One region of the Granulicatella sp. 20925_1_45 genome, then DNA from elsewhere that is predicted to be linked to it. Evidence: predicted binding sites of a transcription regulator. Region 1 holds the regulator's gene; the other holds the start of a gene.
The links. The regulator Rex, encoded in region 1, represses fermentation and respiration genes when NADH is low (regulators of the CRP and FNR family bind a similar motif). The targets are predictions, from matches to a motif close to TTGTGAANTANTTCACAA.

Region 1 (5,186 bases):
CATCGATACGCGTACCGAGTTGAAGATTCAAGAAGCCTTTCAACATCTGATGGAAGGACGCACGAGCTTTATCGTGGCGCACCGCTTATCGACCATTCGTACCGCGGATGTGATTCTCGTCTTGAAAGACGGACATGTCATTGAAAAAGGAAATCATGCCAGCTTGATGGAGCAACGTGGATTTTACTACAATCTCTATCAAAGTCAGTGGCAACAGTAAACTAAAAAAAAGCGTAGGCTCTATAAAAAAGAGTCTACGCTTTTTTGAATTGTTGAAAGTGCAAAATTATCATATATGATAATTTCAAACGATTATGAATTGAATTCTTCTAGCGCTAGAGACGCTTCTTCCCATTCCGCAAGAAGTGTTTCTTGGCGCTCGAGAAGGGCTCCTTCTTCGGTTGAGAGGGCAGCAGATTTATCTGGGTCAGAATAGTTTTCTTCCAGCGTCATCGCCTCATGCACTTGTTCGAGTGCAGTTTCGATATCATGCATCTCCGTTTCTAGTTGCTCGATGCGACGAGTGAGCGTACGGATTTGACGTTGCTCTTCTTTAGAGGCATGGTAGCTGGCTTTGGCTTCTGTCATCTGCTCGGCCGTTGCTAGTGGGGCATCCTTGGCTTCTTGCAATGCAGCGAGTTCTTCTTTCTCTTGTTTTTTCTCGAGATAGTAGTCGTAGTCGCCTAAATACAGCGTGCTGCCAGTTTCTTCGATTTCAAGAATAGCCGTTGCGACCTTGTTGATGAAGAAACGGTCATGCGACACGAAACAAATCGTGCCGTCGTAGTCGATAAGGGCATCTTCGAGGACTTCTTTACTGTCGATGTCCAAGTGGTTGGTTGGTTCGTCAAGCAGTAGGAAATTATCATGTTCAAGAGACAGTTTGCAAAGTGCCAAACGGGCCTTTTCACCCCCGCTGAGTTGAGCGGTTGTTTTCTCGACGTCGTTGCCTGAAAAAAGGAAACTGCCAAGAATCGAACGGATGTCTTTTTCAGGCATCGTTGAGTGACGAGACCAGAGTTCTTCTAGAACCGTTTGATTCGATGAGAGGCCGGCCAAGTTTTGGTCATAGTAACCGACTTGAACGCCAGCACCTAAGTCGATTGAACCTTCGATTAAAGGTAATTCACCCGTAATAGACTTCAAGAGAGTAGATTTTCCAATACCGTTAGGCCCCACAATCGCGATGGCCTCACGCTTGCGAAGCTGGAAGGAAATCGGACCACTCAAGGCTTCGTGGTCGTAGCCGATATAAGCATCAGTTACTTGCAGCACTTGGTTTCCGGATTCGCGTTCCACGGTAAATTCAAAACGAGCAGAGCGCTGATCGCCTTTTGGTTTCTCTAAGCGTTCCATTTTCTCGAGCTTCTTACGGCGTGATTGGGCTCGTTTTGTAGTTGAAGCGCGCACTAAGTTTTTCGCGATGAATTCTTCTAAGTCGTGAATCTCTTGTTGCTGCTTCTCGTAGGCTTTTTGTTTGAGTAAATAGCGTTGCTCGCGTTCTTCTAAGTAGTGCGAGTAGTTTCCTTTATAATATTCGCAGGCCTTATGACTGATTTCATAGACTTCGTTACACACACGGTCCAAGAAGTATTGGTCGTGGGATACGATGACAAGCGCGCTACTTGAAGAGCGTAAGTAGTCTTCAAGCCACGTCAATGTTTCAATATCCAAGTGGTTGGTTGGTTCGTCTAAGATGAGTAAGTCGTGTTTCTCTAATAAAATACGAGCTAGTGCCAGACGAGTGCGTTGGCCCCCAGAGAGTGCTTGAATCGGTTGATCGTAGTCTTCTGGATAGAAACGGAAGCCGTGAAGCACGGTGCGAATCTCAGACTCGTAACCATACGCGTTCTTTTGGTTCAATTCTTCTTGAAGCTGGTCGTATCGTTTTAAGGCGAGTTCGTACGCAACTGGGTCACTAAGAAGGTCAGGGTCACCGAGTTGTTCGGCGGCTTTTTGCGCTTGTTTCTTCAAAGTTTCTACGTCTTCAAAGAGATGCACCATTTCTTCCCAAACAGTGCGGGAAGACTGGATAGCAGCGTATTGGTCTAAGTAGCCAATCGAGAGGTCTTTCTTCTTTGACACAGCGCCAAGTGAAGGTTCTTCGATTCCAGCCAACATTTTTAATAGCGTGGATTTTCCAGTACCATTTCGCCCAACGATGGCAATGCGTGAATTTTCTTGAATATGAATCGTAATATTTTCAAATAGGACTTCATCCGCAAACGTACGCGCGAGTCCTTGTCCTTGTAGTAAAATCATGACGGGTCCTTTCAAAGTAGTTTCAGTTTATTTTAGCATAAAAAAGAGGGGGAACAATATTGATACGCGTTCTTCTTTGCATTCACATTCACAATAGGGAGGTTGTGAAGAAAAAAGCACAAAGCCTTCTGTATATAAGCGAAACTTAGGAATGTTCGTGAGGTACAAGCAAACTGTTTGTGAAATGAAATGTCGTTGTGATAGAATACGCATGGAAATAAAAGAAAAAGGGAGTCTTATTCATGAAAGATTTAAACGAATTAAAAGAAATCGAAGTGCCACGCGCAACTGCGAAACGTTTGGCTATTTATCATCGTTACTTACGTTTCTTGCATGATGCAGGAAAACGTCGCATCTCATCAACTGAATTAAGTGAAGCCGTAAAAGTCGATAGCGCAACAATCCGTCGTGACTTCTCATACTTTGGAGCTTTAGGAAAACGTGGATATGGATATGATGTAGAATACTTATTAGAATTCTTCAGCCATACTTTAAACCAAGATCGCCTAACAAACGTCGCTCTAGTAGGGGTTGGTAAATTAGGACAAGCGCTCTTAAACTACAACTTCCACCAAAGCAACAACGTGCGTATTAGCGCAGCGTTTGACGTAAACGAAGACATCGTTGGAACAATCCAAACAGGTGTGCCAGTTTACAGCATGGATGAAATGGTAGAACAATTGAAAGTTCAACAAATCCAAGTGGCCATCTTAACAGTGCCTCAAGATGTAGCTCAAGAAACAGCAGACCGCTTAGTAGAAGCAAATGTTCGCGGAATCTTGAACTTCACACCAATCCGCTTAGACGTACCAGAAGACGTTCGAGTTCAAAACGTGGACTTAACAAACGAACTTCAAACACTAATTTATTTCTTGGACAACCAAAAATAATCTATTGAAAGGCATCCATATAGGGTGCCTTTTTTGTATAAAAAATAAGCACTAATCCAATCCGATTTGCGGAGCGATTAGTGCTTTTCTTTTGGTTCTTTATCGTCTAGTGAATCCTCGTCATCGGGCAGATTCTCGATGAGATTAGCGAGTTTTTTCAACTCGTTATAGGTGCGAAGCATGTTGATACTTGTTACGATGCTTGTCGTTGCGAATAGACAGCAGAATAATGTGATAAAGTCAAATCCATTTCCAGGATAATGCGTCGTTGCTAGAAAGATAAAGAAGACGGCTAATATGATTTCAAAATATAGTTTTCTAAAGAAACTTTTTCGTGTCATCGCAATCATCCTTTCCTGTCAAAATCTTACAAAATTCCAGACAAATAAGCAAGTATTTATTCTTGATTTTTCCTGACCAAATGAGTATCATAAAACTATGAGTTAGCACTCAGTGTTTTTGAGTGCTAAAAAAGATGAAGGAGGATTTCATATGTTAAAGCCTTTAAAAGATAGAGTTGTTATTCAAATGGTAGAGCAAGAAGAAAAAACTGCTGGAGGATTATTCCTACCAACAACTGCTCAAGAAAAATTACAATTTGCAAAAGTCATCGCAACAAGCGAATTCACTGCTGCAGAAGACCGTCAAGTAGCGGTTGGCGATAAAGTCGTTTTCGAGAAATATTCAGGAACAGAAGTTAAATTAGATGGTCAAGAATATATCATCGTGAAAGAAAAAGACATTATCGCAATTGTTGAATAAAGGAGGATACAACTATGGTGAAAGATATTAAATTTGCAGAAGACGCAAGAAGCGCCATGCTACGTGGTGTGGACGTTTTAGCGAACACAGTAAAAGTAACATTAGGACCAAAAGGACGTAATGTTGTATTAGAAAAAGCATTTGGGTCTCCACTGATTACAAATGATGGGGTAACAATTGCCAAAGAAATCGAATTAGAAGATCACTTCGAAAATATGGGTGCAAAACTCGTGGCTGAAGTAGCTTCAAAAACAAACGATATTGCCGGTGACGGTACAACAACAGCTACTGTTTTAACACAAGCTATCGTTCGTGAAGGATTGAAAAACGTAACAGCTGGCGCAAACCCAGTAGGCATCCGTCGCGGGATTGAACTTGCAACAAAAGCAGCTGTTGAAGAATTACATCGCATTTCTCGTCCAGTAGAATCAAAAGAAGCCATCGCACAAGTTGCGGCCATTTCTTCAGGTTCAGCTGAAGTCGGTGAATTAATCGCTGAAGCTATGGAAAAAGTGGGTAACGACGGCGTTATCACAATCGAAGAATCTAAAGGGATTGAAACAGAGTTAGATGTTGTAGAAGGAATGCAATTTGACCGTGGTTACTTATCACAATATATGGTGACAGATAATGACAAGATGATTGCGACTTTAGACAATCCATTTATCTTAATTACAGATAAGAAAGTATCAAACATCCAAGAAATCATTCCATTATTAGAACAAATCGTTCAACAAGGACGTGCGTTATTAATCATCGCGGATGACGTGGATGGCGAAGCTTTACCAACATTAGTATTAAACAAATTACGCGGAACATTTAACGTGGTAGCTGTAAAAGCTCCAGGATTCGGTGACCGTCGTAAAGCGATGTTAGAAGATATCGCTGTGTTAACTGGTGCTCAAGTTATTACAGAAGACCTTGGCTTAGAATTAAAAGACGCAACATTAGCTCAATTAGGGACAGCTGGTAAAGTTGTAGTTTCTAAAGACAGCACTACAATCGTTGAAGGTGCAGGCTCTAAAGAATTAATCGCGAACCGTGTTGCTTTAATTCGCGCACAAGCACAAGATACAACAAGTGATTTTGACCGTGAAAAATTACATGAACGTCTTGCTAAATTATCAGGTGGGGTTGCCGTGATTAAAGTCGGTGCCGCTACTGAAACAGAATTGAAAGAGAAAAAACTTCGCATTGAAGATGCCTTAAACGCAACTCGCGCAGCGGTTGAAGAAGGAATCGTTTCAGGTGGGGGAACAGCTCTTGTGAACG
Region 2 (5,186 bases), on a different contig from region 1:
TAAAGAACGTGGTGTTCGTTTCCTAGGAAAGGTATACGGATGCAGTCCTATTCATGAAGGGTTCTCTCTAGCAGTTGAAGTAGATGCTCCAAGCAATCCTTATGTAAGTGTAGTAGAAAACGGCATTACATATTTTGTTGAAACTGGGGATGAATGGTTTTTCCAAGGGCATAATTTAGAAGTAAGCTTTGACGAAAAGTTAAAAGAGCCAAGTTACAATTATACAAAAATTGTAGATTAATATAATAGAAAAAAGTGGGAGTGAAGCGCGAGCTAACTCCCGTTTTTATTGGACTTTTTGTGATTTGTAGAGTACAGTTAGATAGTTATGAAACGAAGAAAGGATTTATAAAATGACAGAACCTGCAGTAAAATATAGACTGATTAAAACAGAAAAACATACAGGCGCTCGTCTTGGAGAAATTATTACACCACATGGTACATTCCCAACACCAATGTTTATGCCGGTTGGGACACTTGCTACTGTGAAATCAATGTCTCCGGAAGAATTAGATGAAATGGGCGCAAATATCATTTTAAGTAACACATACCACTTATGGTTACGTCCAGGTGCAGATATTGTAGATGAAGCCGGTAAACTCCATAACTTCATGAATTGGAAAAAAGGGATTTTAACAGACTCAGGCGGTTTCCAAGTCTTCTCGCTGAGCGATATGCGTCGTATTGAAGAAGAAGGAGTTCATTTTAGAAATCATTTAAATGGATCTAAATTATTCTTATCTCCTGAAATTTCAATCGATGTACAAAATAAACTAGGTGCAGACATCATCATGAGTTTTGACGAGTGTCCAGATTTCCACCATACACATGATTACGTGAAAGATTCAATCGCTCGTACAACTCGTTGGGCAGAGCGTGGATTAAAGGCACATAAATCACCAGATACACAAGCGTTATTCGGAATCTTACAAGGTGCTGGTTATAAAGATTTACGTATCGCTCATGCAAAAGACATGGTTTCTCTAGATTTCCCAGGATATTCTATTGGTGGATTGTCGGTTGGTGAAACAAAGCAAGAGATGAATGAAGTGTTGGATTACTTAACACCACTCATTCCAGATAATAAACCTCGTTATTTAATGGGAGTGGGGTCACCTGACTCATTAATCGATGGAGTCATTCGCGGAGTAGATATGTTTGACTGTGTACTACCAACACGTATTGCTCGTAATGGTACTTGTATGACCAGTGCGGGGCGTCTTGTAGTGAAGAACGCGAAATACGAACGTGATTTCCGTCCATTGGATGAGAAATGTAATTGTTACACATGTCGTAACTATACACGTGCTTATATCCGTCATTTATTTAAGACAGACGAAACATTTGGCTTACGCTTAACCAGTTATCATAACTTGTACTTCTTATTAAACTTAATGAAGCAAGTACGCCAAGCGATTATGGATGATAACTTATTAGAGTTTAGAGAAGCGTTCTTTGAAGAATATGGCTTCAACAAAGAAAATGCTAGAAATTTCTAAAGAGTATAGAAATAAAGCGACTTTTTTGATAAAGTAAAAACATAAAATTGGAAATGAGGTAAGATTATGGATCAAATGACATTATTAATTGCATATATCGTTGTAGCAGGAGGAGCGTTCTGGTTCTTCGGACGTAAACAACGTCAACGTGCTAAAGAAATTCAAGCGCAAAGAGAAGCGATGAAAATTGGAGATAAAGTAGTTACAATCGGTGGATTGCACGGTGTAATTGATAACATTGATACTGTAAATAAAACAGTCGACCTAGATTGCGAAGGAGTCATCCTAACTTTCGAACGTGCTGCTATTCACCATGTTGTTTCAGAATCTGCTCCAACAAATAACGAAGTGTATACTGATGAAGTAGCAACTGAAGAAGAGTAATCGATGGATAAAGAAAGTTTAAAAAATAAATTTAAAACTTGGTTATATTATAAAGTCAGTGAGTTTAACGATTTAGGATATACAACAATTCAAACGGAAGATCTCGCGCATTATTTTGCTGATTATCGTTGGAAGAAAAAAATTCCTGAAAATCTATTTGAGCAGATTTTTCAAATTAATCAATTAAGTATTAATGAATATTTCGATTTTGAATCTTTAGAAGCACAAACGAATAAAGAGATTACACTTGAGGATATCAATTTAAGTGAATTATTTTAAAAAGAGAAGCTAGCTGTACGCTAGCTTCTCTTTTTGTATAAAAAACTTTGTAAAGGATTACAAAAAGCGCTACAAAAGTATTGCTATTTTCGGAATAATGGTTAGAATGAAGGTATAGGTTAGGGAATTTTTATGAAAGGGAAATGAAAACAAATGAATCTGTTTTCAAAGGAAAATTTTTCAATGAAAATAGTTTACATTTTTACAAAAATAGTGTAAGATAAGAATGTGATAAAAATAACAAACACTGGGGGAAATCACAAGTGAGTGAAGAAAAAAACAACAACCAAGTACAACAAGAAATCAACCATCTCGTGGAGAATGGGTTGAAAGCCTTAGATGAATTCCGCTTGTTAAATCAAGAACAAGTTGACTACATTGTGGCAAAAGCATCAGTTGCTGCGTTAGACCAACACGGTGTATTAGCGCAACATGCAATCGAAGAAACAGGACGTGGTGTTTTCGAAGATAAAGCTACGAAAAACTTATTTGCCTGTGAACACGTGGTGCACAACTTGCGTCATACTAAAACAGTTGGCGTTATTTCAGATGATGAAGTAACAGGATTAACATTAATCGCTGAGCCAGTCGGTGTTATCTGTGGGATTACTCCAACAACAAACCCAACTTCAACTGCAATTTTCAAATCATTAATCGCTTTAAAAACACGTAATCCAATCGTGTTTGCATTCCATCCATCAGCTCAGCAAAGTTCTGCACACGCAGCTCAAATCGTTCGCGATGCAGCCATTGCAGCTGGAGCTCCTGAAAATTGTATTCAATGGATCGAACATCCATCTATTGAAGCAACAAATGCTTTAATGAACCATGATGGCATTGCTACAATCTTAGCAACAGGTGGTAACGCGATGGTTAAAGCTGCGTACTCTTGCGGTAAACCAGCTCTTGGGGTTGGTGCAGGTAACGTACCAGCTTATGTTGAAAAATCTGCTAACATTCGTCAAGCAGCTCACGATATTGTAATGAGTAAATCGTTCGATAATGGTATGGTGTGTGCATCTGAACAAGCAGCAATTATTGATAAAGAAATTTACGATGATTTTGTTAAAGAATTAAAGAGCTATCACACTTACTTTGTAAACAAAAAAGAAAAAGCATTATTAGAAGAATTCTGCTTCGGCGTAAAAGCAAACAGCAAAAACTGTGCTGGAGCTAAATTAAATGCGAACATCGTTGGTAAGCCAGCAGCATGGATCGCAGAACAAGCTGGATTCTCAGTTCCAGAAGGAACTAACATTCTTGCTGCAGAATGTAAAGAAGTTGGCGAAAAAGAACCTTTAACTCGTGAAAAACTTTCTCCAGTAATTGCAGTGCTTAAATCAGAATCTCGTGAAGACGGTATTGAAAAAGCACGTCAAATGGTTGAATTCCATGGTTTAGGACACTCAGCAGCAATTCATACTGAAGATGCTGAATTAGCTAAAGAATTTGGACGCGTTGTTCGTGCAATTCGTGTCATTTGGAATGCTCCTTCTACTTTCGGTGGTATCGGGGACGTTTATAACGCATTTATCCCATCATTAACATTAGGTTGCGGTTCTTACGGACGTAACTCAGTTGGGGATAACGTAAGTGTTGTAAATCTATTAAATATCAAAAAAGTAGGGAGACGTAGAAATAACATGCAATGGTTTAAAGTTCCATCAAAAATCTATTTCGAACGCGATTCAATTCAATACTTACAAAAAATGAAAAATGTAAGCCGTGTAATGATCGTAACTGACCAAGCAATGGTTAAATTAGGATTCTTACAACGTGTTATTGAACAATTAGAATTACGTCCAAATAAAGTAATTTATGAAGTATTCTCAGACGTAGAACCAGATCCAGACATCACAACTGTAAACCGTGGTGCTGAAATCATGAAGAGCTTCGAGCCGGATACAATCGTTGCACTTGGTGGTGGATCTGTAATGGATGCTGCGAAAGTAATGTGGATGTTCTACGAACAACCACAAGTGGACTTCCGTGACTTAGTTCAAAAATTCATGGATATCCGTAAACGTGCATTCAAATTCCCAGAATTAGGAGAACGTGCTAAATATGTTGGTATCCCAACAACTTCTGGTACAGGTTCTGAAGTAACACCATTCGCGGTAATTTCAGATAAAGCAAACAACCGTAAATATCCATTAGCTGACTACTCTCTAACACCAACAATTGCGATTGTTGACCCAGCGTTAGTTATGACAGTTCCTGATTTTGTAACAGCTGATACTGGTATGGACGTGTTAACTCACGCAATTGAAGCGTACACTTCAACACTAGCAAACGACTATACTGATGGATTAGCATTACAAGCAATCAAATTAGTATTTGAAAACTTAGTAAGTAGTGTGAAAAATGCTGATTTCGTATCACGCGAAAAAATGCATAACGCTTCTACAATGGCTGGTATGGCATTTGCCAATGCGTTCCTTGGAATGAGCCACTCAATGGCGCATAAGATTGGAGGATTCTTCCACACAGTTCACGGACGTACTAATGCAATCCTATTACCATACGTAATCCGTTACAATGGTACTCGTCCTGCTAAAGCAGCTACATGGCCAAAATACAACTATTACCGTGCGGATGAAAAATTCCAAGACATCGCTCGTATGTTAGGATTACCATCTTCAACTCCTGAGGAAGCAGTAGATGCACTTGCTAAAGCTGTTTACGAATTAGGAGAAGCTGTAGGTATCGAAATGAACTTCAAAGCACAAGGTGTTAACCACAAAGAATGGTTAGCTACAATTCATGAAATTGCAATGCTTGCTTATGAAGATCAATGTTCACCTGCGAACCCTCGTTTACCAATGGTAGCTGATATGGAAGAAATTCTTGCTGACGCATACTTTGGATATAAAGAACGTCCAGGTCGTATCAAATAATTCATTTTGAATCTAAAGAGTCTTAGGAGTTTCCTAAGGCTCTTTCTTTGCTCTGTTTTTCAGCAGTAAAATATGCTATACTGTTAGGGAAATGAAAGGAGATGGCTTATGACACCCAATAAAGAAG

Region 2: adhE (bifunctional acetaldehyde-CoA/alcohol dehydrogenase) is a predicted target of Rex. The motif match lies at 2,389-2,406, and genes of this name have one in related genera.

Annotation. Positions count from the first base shown of each region.
Region 1 is NZ_JAPWBR010000031.1:8,212-13,397, forward strand. It holds gene O3798_RS08400 (ABC transporter ATP-binding protein) at 1-220, shown strand, start outside; gene O3798_RS08405 (ATP-binding cassette domain-containing protein) at 313-2,262, opposite strand; gene O3798_RS08410 (redox-sensing transcriptional repressor Rex) at 2,505-3,152, shown strand; gene O3798_RS08415 (hypothetical protein) at 3,230-3,493, opposite strand; gene groES (co-chaperone GroES) at 3,645-3,914, shown strand; gene groL (chaperonin GroEL) at 3,929-5,186, shown strand, end outside.
Region 2 is NZ_JAPWBR010000017.1:4,337-9,522, reverse strand. It holds gene O3798_RS06380 (HesB/YadR/YfhF family protein) at 1-241, shown strand, start outside; gene tgt (tRNA guanosine(34) transglycosylase Tgt) at 354-1,499, shown strand; gene yajC (preprotein translocase subunit YajC) at 1,566-1,883, shown strand; gene O3798_RS06365 (post-transcriptional regulator) at 1,887-2,162, shown strand; gene adhE (bifunctional acetaldehyde-CoA/alcohol dehydrogenase) at 2,426-5,059, shown strand; gene O3798_RS06355 (metal-dependent transcriptional regulator) at 5,168-5,186, shown strand, end outside.